DNA from 4 places in the Paenibacillus sp. FSL L8-0340 genome. Region 2 is predicted to be linked to each of the others. Evidence: riboswitches for the same ligand, from Rfam matches in the RefSeq annotation. Region 2 holds a riboswitch; each other region holds the start of a gene.
The links. A riboswitch is a leader RNA that binds a small molecule or an ion and turns the genes downstream of it on or off. The one in region 2 is predicted to bind cyclic di-AMP.
Positions count from the first base shown of each region.

Region 1: linked by a shared signal. The riboswitch ahead of NST07_RS17470 (hypothetical protein) and the one ahead of NST07_RS00505 (C40 family peptidase) in region 2 are both predicted to bind cyclic di-AMP.
Region 3: linked by a shared signal. The riboswitch ahead of NST07_RS12735 (KamA family radical SAM protein) and the one ahead of NST07_RS00505 (C40 family peptidase) in region 2 are both predicted to bind cyclic di-AMP.
Region 4: linked by a shared signal. The riboswitch ahead of NST07_RS18405 (APC family permease) and the one ahead of NST07_RS00505 (C40 family peptidase) in region 2 are both predicted to bind cyclic di-AMP.

Region 1 covers NZ_CP151967.1:3,908,025-3,912,238, forward strand. The annotation lists gene NST07_RS17465 (spore germination protein) at 1-1,062, opposite strand, end outside; cyclic di-AMP (ydaO/yuaA leader) riboswitch at 1,383-1,570, shown strand; gene NST07_RS17470 (hypothetical protein) at 1,757-2,275, shown strand; gene NST07_RS17475 (SPFH domain-containing protein) at 2,298-3,719, shown strand; gene NST07_RS17480 (hypothetical protein) at 3,831-4,019, shown strand; gene NST07_RS17485 (response regulator transcription factor) at 4,202-4,214, shown strand, end outside.
Region 2 covers NZ_CP151967.1:101,216-105,429, reverse strand. The annotation lists gene NST07_RS00515 (M1 family metallopeptidase) at 1-366, shown strand, start outside; gene NST07_RS00510 (hypothetical protein) at 378-1,208, shown strand; cyclic di-AMP (ydaO/yuaA leader) riboswitch at 1,429-1,567, shown strand; gene NST07_RS00505 (C40 family peptidase) at 1,625-2,053, shown strand; cyclic di-AMP (ydaO/yuaA leader) riboswitch at 2,439-2,581, shown strand; gene NST07_RS00500 (C40 family peptidase) at 2,629-3,078, shown strand; gene NST07_RS00495 (GNAT family N-acetyltransferase) at 3,340-3,846, shown strand; gene NST07_RS00490 (cytochrome c) at 3,953-4,214, shown strand, end outside.
Region 3 covers NZ_CP151967.1:2,872,173-2,876,386, reverse strand. The annotation lists gene NST07_RS12740 (PEP/pyruvate-binding domain-containing protein) at 1-1,524, opposite strand, end outside; cyclic di-AMP (ydaO/yuaA leader) riboswitch at 2,422-2,557, shown strand; gene NST07_RS12735 (KamA family radical SAM protein) at 2,697-3,827, shown strand; gene NST07_RS12730 (helix-turn-helix transcriptional regulator) at 3,880-4,214, opposite strand, start outside.
Region 4 covers NZ_CP151967.1:4,118,403-4,122,616, reverse strand. The annotation lists gene NST07_RS18415 (thioredoxin domain-containing protein) at 53-781, shown strand; gene NST07_RS18410 (disulfide oxidoreductase) at 781-1,212, shown strand; cyclic di-AMP (ydaO/yuaA leader) riboswitch at 1,440-1,599, shown strand; gene NST07_RS18405 (APC family permease) at 1,725-3,542, shown strand; gene NST07_RS18400 (iron-hydroxamate ABC transporter substrate-binding protein) at 3,717-4,214, shown strand, end outside.

The DNA.
Region 1 (4,214 bases), 3.7 Mb from region 2:
AATAGTTTGACCTACACGACTGGGCAGACGTAGTCCTGCTTCCCGTAGCAGTTCGAATATAAGTTCAAGCAGCATCGCTTCAATCAGCGGAGGGAAAGGGACCCGGGTCAATAAACCTTGAATCGAAAAGAACAATTGCAAGGGAAGGACATTGGAGTGGAAAGAAACGGTGGCAATGTAGAGCGCTGGCAACTGAAATGCTGTTACAAAGCCGATCAGACGGATAAACCGGACAAAAGAAGCGATCATCCATCTATTGTTATAGTCATCCGGTGTCTGATAAAAGCTGAAAAAGCTCGCCGGCAAAATCAGAGCTGTAGGGTCCCCATCCAGCAGTATAGCCACATATCCATCCAGCAAATAAGCTGAGGTATGGTCCGGACGCTCCGTATTGATTAGTTGTGGAAATATGGAGAAGGAGTTATCCTCCGTTAATTCCTGAATAAAGCCAGTGGAGATTATCCAATCGAGCGAAATTTTCTTTATCCTTGATTCTACAATTTTTATCAATTCTGGGTTGGCCATATTCTCCATATAGACTAAGCCTACCTGCTTGGGGGCGAATTTCCCAAGTGTGAAGTAGCGGACAATAAGGTTTGGGGAGGCGATTTGTTTCCGAATCAGGTATAAGTTAACCTTCATCTGTTCAATAAAACCGTTGTGAGGTCCCCGAATAACCCCTTCATTCTCAGGTTCGCTAATGCTTCGTTCATATTTGGCAGGAGTGAAGAGGACATAAAATTCAGACATTCCTTCTAAAAAATAAAGACAGCTTCCTTCAAGAAGTCCCTGAATGCCTTGGTTTAGTTCTGTTTCCAAACTGAAACTAAGTGTTGTGAAAAGCTCAGAAAGGTCTTTGTCCTGATTACGGCTAAAAGGAACAATCACGTTCCGTTCAATCAATTCCGTGTCAGTGAGGGACTCCAGATAAAAGACCAACCCTTCCCTTCCCTGAAAGGATAAGCTTCTTTTTTTGAGGTCACTTGTATAGAATAGTGCTGCTTCGATATAATCGGAGTTTTGATCTACAGAAGGAGATGAGGTCTGAGTTTGGTTAGTCATTATAAGGCGCTCAACTTTCGATTAGTTTTGCGGTTAACGTTCCCGAATGATTTGCAGAATATTCCTGACGGGAACTTTAATGTGCGATATAGAAGAATATTGGGGATGATGTTGAGCCAGCAGACGTTTCTGTTTTGTTTTCCTAAGGACATGAAGTGGAGCAAAAATGAGCAAATCATCGATCGCTTAAGAGTAATACCATAGAATGCGCATTCATTCGCGAAGTGGTGGCATTTTGGGCTTCATTTGCCATCCGCAACGTTTTACATTAAATGGTCACAGGCGTAAGATTCAAATCAACAACCGAATGTAATATAACTGTTCTCAAATGGCTGAATTCCGATAATGGGAACGGGGGAACCAATGGTGAATGTGGCTTTTGCTCAGATAGCTGCCGCTCACTTGGGGTGAATCCTTGCTGCGTGCTGAAAAGCCGCTTCTTACAAGGTAGGGCAATCTCGCTGCCCGAATCCGTCAGCTAACCCCGTAAGCCTCGAAGAGAGAGGATGAGCGCCATGATCGATTAACCGACCACGGAGAGCCCTGACGCTTCTGTGGTCTTTTTGCTGCGCATGCAGAAAGGGAAAACGATCTATATGAGAGTTTAGAAATCTTATAACAACGAAATTCAGAGTGATTAGGCACTATCTAAAATCCTTTAAAGGGGGGGATTGGTATCGTTACTGTATTTATCGTGTGCTTCTGGGTTGGATTGCTGCTTCTCCTTAGCGGCGGATTTCATGGGCATGGCCTGGCCGGTCATCTGCATGTGGGAGGTGGCGATGCTGGTGGTCCGGGCTTTGTGCCCATACTCCCTCTAATGGTGTTTGTCACGGTCTGGGGCGGCAGTGGTTATGTGCTTACCCGGTTCAGCGGAATGAATATACTTGCAGTGGTGCTGATCTGCACCGGGGTTGCCTTGCTGCTGGGCTGTCTGATATATGCGGTGCTGGCCCGGGTGATGACTCGGTATGACAGTAGCATGAATAAAATGGATTATGAGCAGGCGGGACAACTCGGGTACATCAGCATTTCTGCAGGGGATGGAGCAGTGGGAGAGATGAAATACGTGCTGCATGGAACGATGCGTTCCATTGGAGTACGGGCAGAAACCGGCCAGCAGCTCGCCAAGGGTGACAGGGTGATTATTTTGAAGGTGGATAAAGGATTAGCGGTAGTCACCCTCTTCGAGAGGGAAAACGAACAATTATAACTAACGGGGAGTGTCGAACCAAATGGTTATTCTTTATTTAATCTCGGCAATTGTTGTTGTTATCCTGCTGGCTTTGTTCAGTATCGTGAACGCTTATAAAAAGGTTCCGCCCAATCAGGCGATGATTGTATTCGGCCTCGGCGGAAAAAGAGTGGTTCAGGGCGGCGGGACGTTCGTCATTCCCGGCTTCCAGAACAATAAGACCATCTCTATGATGCTGATGAGCTTCGATGTCATCCCAGCGCAGGCAATGTTCTCCCGGCAGGGCATCAAGCTCAACCTGGAGGCGGTAGCCCAGATTAAGATTAAAAGCGATCCTACCGCTATACTTACTGCCAGTGAGCAGTTTATCGACAGGCCGGAAGAGGACCGTGAGACGATTATCCTGCATTCGGTGGAAGGCCATTTGCGCGGCTTGATCGGACAATTAACGGTAGAATCCATTCTAAAGACACCTGACGAAATCAACAGCAAGATGCGGGAGACCTGCTCGGAAGACCTCGACAAGATGGGGCTTGAGGTAGTCAGCTTCACCATTAAGAAAATTACTGACGACAAAGGGTATATCGACAATATGGGGGTTCCGGAAATTGAGCGCATCCGCCGCGATGCCAGCATCGCCAAGGCGGAAGCAGAACGCGACATTCAGATCAAACAAGCCGAGGCGGAGAAGGAATCCGCCATTGCCAAAGCCAATGCACATCAGGCTACCATTGAAGCTGGAACCGCAGCCCGCGCCAAGGAATCTCTGTTCGAGAAGGATTTGAACATTAAGCAGGCAGACTTTAAGCTGGAAACTGAAGTGAAAAAAGCACAGGCGGATCTTGCGTACGAATTGCAGCAGAACAAAATTAAGCAGTCGCTGGTTACCGAACAGGTCAAGATTACGCAGATGGAAGCGGAGGCCAATAGGACCGTCCGGGAAATCGAAGTTGAGCTGAGACAGAAGGAGCTGGAGGCCACGGTGATCAAGCCTGCTGAGGCGGAGAACCAGGCTACGATCATGAGAGCGGAAGCGGCTAAGCAGCGGAAAATTCTTGAGGCTGAAGCAGAGGCGGCCACAATGACCAAACGGGGGCTGGCAACAGCGGAAGCAGAACTGGCGAAGGGAAAAGCCAACGCGGAAATTGTTCAGCTGGCCGGAGCAGCGGAAGCGGGGGCACTGGAGAAGAAAGCTGAAGCGTACAAACAGTTCACGCAAGCCGCCCTTATAGTGGAATTCTTGAAGGTTCTGCCAGAGCTGGCTGATAAAATCGCTTCCCCGCTGGCCAAGGTCGATAAGATTACAGTGATTTCCCAGGATGGAGCTTCATCCGGCATAAACAAAATTACCGGCGATATCGCCAAAATCATGGCCCAGGTTCCTGAATTGACACAGACGCTTACCGGTATGAACGTGACAGAGGCTCTCAGCGGGCTACTCGGCCGGGATAAAGAGCAATAATTCTAAATTTCCTTGCATAAGCACCTCTCTATTATGGAAAACTTCTGTAGTGCGAATAAACAGCATGATTCCGTTTTTGGAGACTTATTTTGATTTCCTAGGAGGTTAATTATGACAAATCAGGATCCGCAGGAGCTTCTTAAGCGAAAACACGAAATGGATGAGCAAAAAAGGCAGTTCACAAATTTTTCCCGAAGTGTTTGCGGCCACGGTGAGTTAGAAGCAGGGCAGGAGTTCAGTACTGACCGGGTGCCTGACGATCAAAACCGTATGAAATCTGTTGAGAACAAACGTGATTGATAAAGCTATAAAAATAAGCCGATCCTTTTCTGGATCGGCTTTTCGTTGTCTAATGGATGAACCAGAGTTACCTTAAATAAATTTTCCACGAAACAGCTTTGTGATAGATATCTTTCATGATACAGTGAAAAAAGGGTGTAGCTTAACTTTAAAAACTTTCTTGAATTAAACTGAGGTGCTCAATGAATCGAATTT
Region 2 (4,214 bases):
TCAATTGATCACATTAAAATCTCTGACCCAAAAAAAGAGGGCGGCGATGATAATGCCCGTTACGAAAGCTCAGTAGCGGTCAGCAATAAAGGAAATCAGTATGGTGACGTCCCCATAAAGTTCACCTTCCTGGATGGCTATACTGTCCAGCAGTTTTGGAATGGGACAGAGAAGGAAACCACCTTTCAGCTAGCCTACAAAGCGCCTCTTTTGTCTGCAGAGATTGATCCGGAGCACTCCATTCTGCTGGAGAGTAAGCATCTCAACAATTTTAGACTGGCGGAGCTGGAGCGAAAGACGCTCTCCCGCTGGACGCTTAGCGCAACGAAGCTGCTTGAAACCCTGCTCGGAACTCTTGTCTGGTGAGGTGAAGGATTGTGAAAAGATCGATAGTTCGCGGCTGGTACAGCATGAAAGAGCAATTTTATATTCTGATTCTGCTTTTTATCTATCGGCTGCTTTGGGGCTATTTCCTGTACAGATTCGTCAGGTCAGCCCTCATCCCGGTGCTGCTCCGTTATCCCGATACACACGCCGGCGGCAGCGGAATAGGCAGATTGCTGTATTATATCGAAGGACAGACTGCACTTAGCACAGACCCCGGGGTGCTGCGCTGGCTCTGGCTGCTGCTGGCCCTCTCAGCGCTACGGCTGCTATGCTCCCCCTTTATCCGCGCAGGGCTGCTGCATGAGCTGCACCAGGAGCGCAAAGGGGAGCGGGGAATGTTCTTTTTTCCCGGAATGAAGCTTTACGGACTCCCCGTACTGCTGTTCAGTCTAGCGGAATGGCTTCTGGCCGCAACACCGCTGTATTGGCTTCTCCCCAAAATGTATGGGCTTCTCCTCAGCGGTATTCTCGATTATACTCTGCTGCTGAGACTGGTTCCTTATGTTCTGGCCTGGCTCCTGTACTTCTACCTGATCCGCATTCTGCTGCTGTACATGCAGTTTGGCTTCACCGGAGGAACAGGCATGTTTTCTTCCTTGCTGGTTGGCCTGAGGGTAATCCTCCCTTCCACCTGTATATCTGCACTGTTCGGCGCCGGCGGCCTGCTTCTGCTGCTGCTCTCTGGAGTGACCGCACTTTTCTGTCCAGGCCTGCCCGCACTGCTGTTCCGGCAATTTTCACCGCTTCCCTCAACGCTGTTCAAAATGTGGAGCCTAGCGGGGCAGTATCACCTTTGGTGCAGTAAAACATTTCCACAATAATTACGCCAGTCCCTTGGCATAATAGAAGAGTCACTGCCCCAGATAAAGGGCGGGACTCTTCTTTTGGTTACAACGTGATTTAGGGTATTTGCAAAACTGTAAATCCTCTGGTACAATGATGCCTGTACCAGTAGTAACAACTTTGTAATCTTTTGAAACTAATTTGAAGCAAATGAATGTACCTTTAAGCATTTAACCTTGTCGACACGTCACTGTTTCGGTGCATAAAACGCCAAATTCCCGGCACCGGGAAGTGGGGGAACCATATTTTGGGTGAATTGATCTCGCTTTAGAGGGGTCATAGGGGAACCTTCTACCGAATCCTTAAGCTAACCTCGCAGGCCTTGGAAGGAGTACATCTTTTGAAAAGTCATAATTTTAAGAAGAAATGCACCGCAGCAGCATTAGGGCTGGTGATGGTGTTCACGCTTGGAGCAGGGAGCGCTTTCGCCGACTCCAGAATGGATACGGTTATTACAAAAACACTCGGAACGACATATAAAACCGGGGGCACAAGCACTGCCGGCTTTGATTGTTCTGGATTCACCAAATATGTATTTAAGAACGTTGGCCTTACCTTGCCCCGCACTTCCAAAGCACAATTCAGCGTTGGAACCGCCGTATCACGGAGTAACCTCCGTTCAGGCGATCTGGTATTCTTCAATACCCTTGGCAATGGAGTCTCCCATGTCGGTATTTATGTCGGCAACGGAAAATTCGCCCAATCCTCTTCATCCCGTGGTGTAACTATCAGTTCAATGAGTCAATCCTATTGGGCCAACCGCTACGTTGGAGCCAAACGAGTAATGAGCACAACAGCTTACAAAGCTATCGCTTACGATTGACATCCCTCAGGAATTCCATCCTCCAATAAATAATTGTAACTTATAGAAATCCGGAAACTGATTATTGCCGTAATCATTTCCGGGTTTTTCCTTTTTGTCTTCCTTATTCTACCTTTTACACGTATTTGAGGCCTGTGAAACACCTTTTTACTAAAAATCCCAACAAATCTAAGTTAAAGCTTACTCAGCGTGTAAATATAAGACCTTTTTAGCAAAATCAACTCTTAAAAAGCGTAAATATTATGCATTAATATGTTTTAAGTGATTGCCAACTGGCGAAGTCTTTGTTACAATTATCGCAGTGAGTTTTTAGTAACATTTTTGTAATTATTCAATCGGGTTTTACAAAGGTTTTGTCATGTATTGGTTAACAAGCTAATCCTAATCAACAGTCATGCCGAGTTCCCTAACCATTAGGGAAACGGGGGAACCGATTTTGGGTGAATTGACCTCCTATTCACAGAGGGGTCATAGGGGACCTTCAACCGAACCCTTAAGCTAACCTCGTAGGCATTTGGAAGGGGTATTCACTTTTGAAGAAGAAGTTAGCAGCAGCAGTACTAAGCTTTTCCATTATGCTTACCATCGGAGCAGGAAGCGCTTTCGCGGATTCCAAAATGGATAAAGTCATCGACAAGACCATCGGAAGTAAATACGTATCCGGCGGTGTATCGACCAACGGCTTTGATTGCTCCGGATTTACAATGTACGTTTTTGATAAGATCGGTATCAATCTGCCACACCAATCCGGTTCCCAATACCAAATGGGTACCGCCATTTCCCGGGACGATCTGAGAGCGGGAGATCTTGTATTTTATAATACCAGCGGTAAAGGTGTATCCCATGTCGGCATTTATGTCGGTGAGGGCAAATTCGCACATGCTTCATCCTCCCGTGGTGTAACCATCAGCACGATGAGTGACAGCTACTACGTCAACCGTTACGTTGGCGCCAAACGGATCATGAGTACAGATGCTTACCAATCCGTTACTTCTGATTCCCAAGACAATGATGACGTGCAATAAGTTGTCGTAAAACGGGCACTCTTCCATGATTTTTGCCGAAATCTGGAGGGGGCCTGTTTTTTTTGTCTATAAAATTACTTACCCCTCTCAATATCCGCAAAACATAAATCTACCCAAATTTCCTCCATTTCATAAAATATTTTTTACCACTTTGTCAAGTTTCCGCCTTTCAGGAAATTTCTGAGTCGAATCAGGCCAGTTATGGATATAATTAGGTATAGCTAGTGCTGTTGCTCCCTATGAAAGGAGGCCGGTGGCCTTATGATTAGCTCCCCCGTTACATTCCATGTGGTTCCCATGGAGATCAGCCATGCTGAAGACATCGCCGCATGGAATTACAAAGCGCCTTATAATATTTACGAATGGATGCCTTGGTCCCAAATGGAGGCGCTTGGCATTGAATTTGGCGATCCAGAGCTCCGCAGGGACCAGTATGTTTCCGTGGTCAACGAGCAAGGCATCCTTTGCGGCTTTGCGCAGTTGTTTCCGATGGAGGGTGTCGTCAGGCTGGGTATTGGAATGCGCCCCGAGCTTTGCGGACACGGTCTTGGCCACATTTTCATGGAAGCCATCGTTCAGGCCGCGCTAAAGCGGTATCCCGGGCGGGAGATTGATTTGGAAGTATTGACCTGGAACCAGCGGGCGATCCGAACATACCAAAAATGCGGCTTCACGATCACGGATACTTATGAACGCCTTACTCCAACCGGAAATAAGCCATTTTATTGCATGGTCTATGATAAACAACATAACGTTCCATTAAATTGAAAATTTTAGTGTTGAAATCGTCCACTTTTTTGACACAAATGCTATGATAACGCTTCACCATCCTATATAATGTAGGAAGCAGCTTACATGGAGGGGACGGATGAAGATGCAGAAATGGATCATGGGCGGTTTGTTTTTCGCAGCCTGTGCCTTTGCGGTAGTGCTCTTGTTCACATTGCCCGGCAAAGCAGAGGTAGCCGAAGAAAATAACCCGACGATGCCGCAAGTCACACTGGATGCCACCAGCGCCGAAGCGATTGTACAGGCAAGCTGCATTACCTGCCACGGTGATCAGCTACAGGGCGGTCTAGGCCCTAGTCTGCAGCAGGAAGGCGGCCAGCATAACGCAGAAGAAATCTACACCATTG
Region 3 (4,214 bases), 2.8 Mb from region 2:
ATACGATAATTCCATTTCATTCGGTCCCCGGTGGCCATACTTCACAAGGTATTCCTTCCGGCTCATTTCTCCCTTTATTACTCTGGAGATTCCGATCAGCGGCCCCAGGCTTTCCAGCTCTACGGAGCCCCCGGCGTTGGACAGCAGCCTATTGGCCTCTTCTTCTCCGGCCGCCTCGCTAAGCTGCTTATGCAGCTTCTCAAACTTCTGCATTTGGGCAGAGGGCGCTTCCAGCGCCGACCACAGCGCCGTGACATTCTGCGGCCACAGCTCCTGCCTCCAGAGTGACAGCAGTTCCTCCCGGGTTGTTGCCGCTTGGAGTCTGGTTGTCAGCCGTCTGCACCACTCCGGTGAATCTTCCAGGAACTGCGGAAGGGTTCTAACGGTCTGGCGAATTTGTTTCATACTATGCATCATCTTGGGAAGCACAGTCTTGAGCAGCTCCCGTTTGGTAAATGGATATACCGGCAGAGCCATGCCTTCAGGAAGCTCTCCAAACACCCGGCTCATTTTCTTCCATATCGGCTTGGTATTCAGTCCAAATGCCGAGAACATCGATACCGAAAGACTAACATTAGTGTACACCCTTCCGCAAATATTGCCGGACATCACATAATGCCCCGGAATAATATTGTACTCTTCATCCAGGGAGCGCAGGATAGACCAGGTCAGAGGAGTTAAGACACCGGAGATGGATTCGCCCACATTGGTATTGGTCCAGAGAAAATCACCAGCCAGCGAGTCGTTGATCTCGAATGTATTGCGGTTTCCCGGGTTCAAGGTCGTAACCGGTCTCGTCTGCAGGAGGTAGACCCGCCCCTTTGCGACCGCCCACTCGATATCTTGGGGAGCTCCAAGCTCCTTCTCCAGCCGGCATGCATACCGGTATAACTTGGCTGCATACCGCTTGAACTCACCCGGGCCTTCATATCTGCCCCGGTTCCTTGCCAGCGTGAAGGAATATGCGTCGCTCTCGCCTGAAACTAACTGTTCTCCCAGCCCATAGACATAATTCCCCGGCAGAACCGTGCGGCTGCCTGTTATGGGGTCAGCGGTGAACAGGACTCCGGAGATTTCCGAGTGAATCATCAGCTGCACGACAATGGCAACCTTATGGGAGGAGTCCATGTCCTGCATGGAGCTGTAGACTTGAACCCGTTCGCTATCCTTTGAGTGATACACCGTGTACATCGCTTCACGAATCTGTTCATCTGTTTCCACGTTCAACACCGTTTCGAATTCCCCGGCAAAAGATGCCTCCGCCGAATCTTCACTTAAAGCCGAAGATCTGACAGCAAATCGTGCATTCTTATGTATCATGCGGATTTTCTGCAACCTGGCTGCACTTTCAGTCCAAGCCTCTTCCTTTAATTTATCGCTTTCAAAGGCCGAAGGAAAGACAACAAATCCCTCCGGCACAGGATATCCCGCCTGAAGCATTCTGGAGAGCATCGCTCCCTTACCTCCTGCTTCGACATATTGCTCCGGGCTTAGCTCGGCGAATCCTCGGATCATCTGTCCCATATCCAATTGCTCCTTTTGATATATTTGAAACTTTATTTAATTTGATATTAAGTTTCATTTAATACTTTATTCCACTATTGTATTAAACGTCAAGCTTTACTTCATCTATCTAGGGCGTGTCTTCAAACCGCTTCCCCGTCAAAACCTGCTGCTGTATGCCCTAAGGAATCATGGGTACAGTGCCATTTTCTGATCACACGCGGAGAAAGGCGTTTCGCCACCAGGTAGTTTTTTCGGTGGAGGCTTACGTCTCGGTGTTTCAAAGACTTCGCTCTTCTTTCGAAGGCTTGTGTGTGCGACTGGAAAGTGTATTCTTGGCTCTGAGTACAAACGGACCGAGTTGCACTTATTTGGGGCTTTTATCCTGTTACAGGAGACAACGGACTCCAGCGCAGTTATTTCTCCCTGATGGACGTTTTTAAAGAGAATGCAGAGCAGTAAGGTCGCCTGGGTCCGCAAAAGAGAATAAACAGGGATTTTACTCTCCAGAGCTCTTCCAATTTGAAGACATGCTCTAGTTGATTAATTCCGTCAACAAAAAAGGTGTTCTCAGCAGTTATGAAATGGCTGCTAAGAACACCTTCGTTTGGTGAACAGGATAAACATGAGCACTTGGTGCGAATACTCCGCGACCGGACCGTTGGTCCAATCACTGTGTTCCACACTTTTTTTGAACTTGTTTTGCAAAATATATCAATGGTTCCGATAGGTAATATCTAGCCCATCGAGATATTAACATTCCAGAAGGAGGTTGTCTTATTTCAAGTCATGAACAAGATCAGCCTTCGGAGCTGCAGGAACAACTCACCCTACTCAATTTTTTGATGATTTGGCTTGGTCCTGTATCCCTTGCCGCGGGCAAGTTTAGCTTTGACTTTTCAAAACTTCCCGGGTTATACTTTACCTACGCTTAATTTCCAGCCTTTGGCAGGAAAGCGGGGGAACCAGTCTTTTGGGGCGAATCATTCACAGAATGTAGGGTACCATCTTACCCGAGTCCGTCAGCTAACCTCGTCAGTAGTGGATGGGTCTGCTTTTTTAGGTATATTCATAACCAGAGACCCTTGCTAAGGGTCTCTTTTTTGTATTCTCATGACCCTGCTGGCAGCAGTTTGGCTATCGACCTCAAGGCTCCCTTTTTTCTCACACTATGAGACCAAGGAGAGATGCAAGTGCAAAAGGTAAGGTACATAACGGATATCAACAAGGTTGCCATGCTGTCTGAAACGGAGAAAGAAAAGCTGAAGGAGATCACCGGCAAATTTGCCTTTCGGGTCAATGACTATTATCTGTCGCTGATCGACTGGGACGACCCGGGTGATCCGATCCGCAGGCTCGTCATTCCAAGTGAAGGTGAACTTGAGGAGTATGGCTGCTGGGATGCATCCGATGAGGGAATGAATTATGTAGTGCCGGGATGTCAGCACAAATACAGAACAACGGCCCTTCTGATTGTCTCCGAGGTGTGTGGAGCTTACTGCCGCTACTGCTTCCGCAAGCGCCTGTTCCGCAATGATGTGAAGGAAGCACAAACCGATGTGGCTCCTGGGCTGGAATACATCAGGAATCATCCAGAGATCAATAATGTGCTGCTTACCGGCGGAGACAGCCTGATTCTCTCTACCTCTAAGCTGCGCTTCATCATCGAAAGCCTGAGATCCATTGACCATGTGAAGATTATCCGGCTGGGCTCCAAAATTCCCGTATTTAATCCCATGCGCATTTATCAGGACGAAGAACTGCTGGAACTAATCCGTACTTATTCATCGGAGGACAAACGTATTTACGTCATGGCGCATATTAATCATCCCCGGGAAATTACGCCCGAAGCCAAACAAGCATTCAGAGCACTCCATAATGCCGGGGCAATCGTGGTTAATCAAACACCGGTGCTGAAAGGCATCAACGATGATCCGGCGGTACTCGGAGAACTGCTCGACCGGCTGTCCTGGGCCGGAGTCACTCCCTATTATTTCTTCGTGAACCGGCCCATTGCCGGCAACCGCGAGTTCGTTCTGCCGCTGGAGCGTGTCTACAACATTGTTGAGGAAGCCAAGGCCAGAACCTCAGGTCTGGGTAAGAGAGTCCGTCTATCCATGAGCCATTCCTCCGGTAAAATCGAGATACTGGCGATTGAAGACGGCAAGGCCTATCTGAAATACCATCAGTCCAGAGCGCAGGAGTACGGCAAATTTATGATCCTGGAATGTCCACCGGATGCGGAATGGTTCGATGATCTTCCCGGGAGCGAGAAGCACTGGACCCATCCTGCTTCCACTTCCCAGATCCCGCAGCTCCTATAAAAGCCAGCACAGTCCCCTTGTCAGCATCGGGACTGTTTAGCGTGTTTACCGGCTATTCCATCCCCTGTGAGAACAGCTTGCTGATGAGCGCTCTCCGGCTGGAAACGCCGGTCTTAGAGAAGATGGATTTCAGGTGATCCTGTACGGTGTACGCAGAAATATGCAGCGACTCTGCCAGCTCCTTAGTGGATAATCCGCGGGAGAGCATCTCGGCCAGCTGCTTCTCCCTCGCGGTCAGCTGGCAGGCATCGGCCAGCAGCCGGAAGATCTCCGAGGACTTGGCATAGACAAAAGCAACAGCCAGCTCCGTCTTCTTGCCGCTGCCTTCAAGCCTGCTGGCCGTAACTGTCAAGTATGCCCCATCCTCGACGCGCAGGCATAATTTCG
Region 4 (4,214 bases), 3.4 Mb from region 2:
AATTATATGACTTTCATTACCCGGGTCCTGAGTGGACGGAAAGGAACTCTCTTTGAGCAAAAACAAACGAAACAGTGCCGCGGCTCCCCAACAGAGCAAGCAGGAGAAACGCAGGGCAGAACAGGAAAAGCAGAAGCAAAAAACCAAAATACTGATCTTCAGCACTGTAGCAGCAGTTATCATTATCTTTGTCGCTCTTATCATGCTGATTCCAAAAGCGAACTCTGACTTTAATTACAGCGAGATGCACAGACTTGGAAAAGAGGATGCTCCAGTCAAAATTGTTGAATTCGGGGATTATAAATGTCCGGCGTGTTCAGACTTTACCGGTACCATCAAACCTCAGCTTGTTGAAAAATACGTAACTCCGGGCAAAGCGGCCTTTTACTTCGTAAATATGGCCTTTATCGGACCGGATTCCGAAACAGCTTCATTAGCAGCTTTGTCTGTCTATCATCAGAACAGTGAAGCTTTCTGGACCTATTCTGACGCAATCTATGCTAATCAGGGCGAGGAGAGCGAAGAGTGGGCGACCGCTGATTTCCTGGTAAGCCTGGCGCAGAAGGAGAACCTGCCGATAGATTTTGACCTCTTGCGTAAAGACATTGAGGAACGCACCTATGAAAGTGAACTACAGAGAGATATGAAGTTAGCCGATGACAGCAAAGTGACCTCTACTCCTACTGTATTTGTTAATGGAGTGAAAGTAGACAAGGCCTTTGATATCGAAGCTATCGACTCACAGGTGCAAATCGCCCTTGATTCGGCGGATGCCAAATGATGAAATTCTCTACCTTCTGCAGACGCCACTGCCTATATCTGGCCTGGTTTGTTTCGGTAATTGCTGTAGCAGGAAGCTTGTATCTTAGTGAAGTGCTGCATTATGAACCCTGCAGGCTGTGCTGGTTCCAGCGTATCTTTATGTATCCTCAGCTGATTCTGCTCGGAATTGCCACATACCGGGGAGATAAACGCATCATTCCTTATGTGCTGCCTTTATGTCTGATAGGCGGGAGTATCTCCCTGTACCATTACGCAGAGCAGAAAATTCCTGCACTCAGTAAAATCTTGCCATGCACAATTGGTGTACCCTGCAATGAGGATTATTTGAACTTTTTAGGGTTCATTACAGTACCTCTGCTTGCGTTGATTGCTTTTGCTCTAATCGCAATTTTGCTCTGGACCGGGCGCCAAGAAGAGCCAGCTGAATAAGAAAAGGCTAAGCAGAATTTAGAGCATAAATATTCCCTAAATTTTTGTCACAATTAACATCCAAAACACTCAAAAATCACGGAACGCTGGGATAATGAAAGAGAATGAAAGATCCACTTATCCCGGGTCTTGGATTTGAGCTTTTTGGATGTTTTTTCATTCTTTTTTCATTTTTTTCACCGCTTTACTGAAAAGCTATTGTAGACTATCATTAGTCCTTGTGAGAAGTTGAATATGCGCTGAATTTTCCGCAAGGAAAAACGGGGGAACCAAATTTGGCGGCAACGTCAATGGGGTGAATCGGAGGCAGGTCAATTTGACCGGAACCGTAGGGCTACCACAGCCCGAATCCGCCAGCTAACCTCGTAAGCAAGGGTGGGATAATGAGCATGCGTAAGCATGCGGATCATTTCCGTATGCTTATTTTTGTGCCTGCATTTATGAAACCTGCCAATGAAAACGGCGCGCGGTATTACCGTTTCAACTCAACAAAGAGAGGAACTGTTACTACAATGGTAAGCAAGGTAAAACGACTATTGATCGGGCGTCCGATGAAGTCGAACGAACTCGATCATGAAAAGTTATCCAAGGTGAAAGCACTGGCTGTTCTGTCTTCCGATGCACTCTCGTCTGTGGCCTACGGAACGGAGCAAATTCTCATTGTACTGGTGGCCGCGGGCTTCACCGCCATCTGGTATTCATTGCCGATTGCATTAGCCGTATTGGGCCTGCTGGCCATCCTTATTTTTTCCTATCGCCAGACTATCTTTGCCTATCCGCAAGGCGGCGGAGCGTATATCGTGGCAAAAAGCAATCTCGGCGTTCCTACCGGCCTATTGGCTGGCGGCTCTTTATTAGTAGATTACATTCTTACAGTTGCAGTTAGTGCTTCGGCGGGAACGGATGCGATCACATCGGCCTTTCCGAGTCTTCATAATCATACTGTCCTTATTGCAGTCTCCGTCATTCTGATCTTGACGATTATCAATCTCCGCGGGGTGACGGAGTCCGCTTCATTTATTGCCATTCCGGTGTATCTGTTCGTGGTCTCTATCTTTGTACTCATCATTGCCGGGGTGTACAAATATATTACAGGCGGGGCTCATGCCGAAATCCCGGAGATCGGTTCCGCCGTTTCCAACGTCAGTCTGTTCCTATTGCTCAAAGCCTTCAGTTCCGGTTGTTCGGCACTCACCGGGGTAGAGGCGGTATCGAATGCCATTCCGAACTTCAAAGCTCCAGCGGAAAAAAACGCCGCCAAAACCTTGATGCTGATGGGAGGCATCCTCGGTTTGATGTTCACCGGCATTACGCTGCTGGCATACTGGTATGGGATTACTCCTAATGAGAAATCCACCGTCGTGTCGCAAATTGCCGAATCTACGTTTGGCCGGGGCGGTTTGTACTTTTTCATCCAAGGGATAACGGCCGTCATCTTGTTCCTGGCGGCGAATACAGCTTACTCGGCGTTTCCGCTGCTCGCGTTCATGTTTGCCAAAGATAAATATTTGCCTCATGCCTTCATGGTCCGGGGAGACCGCCTGGGCTTCTCTAATGGTATTATCTTTCTCGGAGTATTGTCGGCTGTGCTTGTAGCTGCTTTCCACGGAAATACAGAAGGGCTGATTCCGCTGTATGCAGTCGGCGTATTTATCCCTTTTACGCTGTCGCAGCTTGGCATGATGGTGCACTGGTTCAAAACGAAGCCGAAAGGCTGGCAGAATAAATTTGTAGTCAATACAATCGGTATGCTGACCACCCTGACGATTACGCTTATCTTTATCATCACTAAGTTTTCCAGCGTGTGGATGGCCTTCATCTTCCTGCCGGTTGTCATGTTCGTATTCCACCGCATTCATAGTCATTATATGAATATAGCCGATCAGCTTCGCATTTGTCCTGCTACGGATAAACCGCTGATTAAAGGAAGTACCGTTGTTGTTCCGGTTGCGGGTGTGACACGCGCTGTGCTGCATTCGATCAGTTATGCGAAGTCATTAACAGATAATGTGGTGGCAGTCTACGTTGGTTTTGATGAAGAGGAAATTCACAAGATGGAGCAAAAATGGGAGGAATGGAACCCGGGTGTACGCCTGATTGTACTTCGTTCCCGTTACCGCAGCATTATCCGCCCACTGGTGAAATTTATCGATACCGTAGAGTGGAAGACCGCTTCTACAGATCATATTACCGTATTGATTCCACAGTTCATTACCAAACATTGGTGGCAGGCGATCCTGCATAATCAGACCAGCTTGTTCATTCGCTCTTATCTAATGAATCAAAAAGATATAGTTGTATCAACAGTACCCTATCATTTGCACAAATAGGCAGTTAAATATGGTTAGCAGAGGTTGTTTCCGTAGCTTGCGGAGGCAACCTTTTTTTATAGAACGAATAATTTTGTTGACAGGGATAATGAGAATCAATATCATTTAAAAAGTAAGGCGAAGGTCTCGGACACCTTTGACCATTAATGCATGTGCATACAGGAGGGGTATTTAATGTTTTCGATGAACAATAAGAGATCAGGCAGCATGAAGCTCGCATTGATCGGATGTATGGCTATGACTTTGTTCTTGTCCGCTTGCGGCAATGGCAATAATGAGAAAGCTGCAAATTCCGGAACGGAAGCTACCGCCGCACCTACGGCTACGGCTGAATCAACGGCAGCGCCAACGGAAACAACGGCACCGGCCACAGAGAAAACGGTGACAGACGCCATGGGACATAAAGTCACAGTACCAGCGAATCCGCAGCGCGTCCTTGCTTCTTACATGGAAGACTACCTGGTAACACTGGGCGTTACCCCGGTAGCGCAGTGGTCCGTGACAAACGGAACCCAGGAATATCTGATTGCTGAGCTTAAAGATGTGCCAACCATCAGCTATGATCTTCCGCTGGAGGCTGTGACCAGCTTTGCACCGGATTTCCACATTGTGCAGTCTGAGTCGAGTGTGCAGAACGGTCTGTATGACCAGTTGAACAAAATCGCACCTACT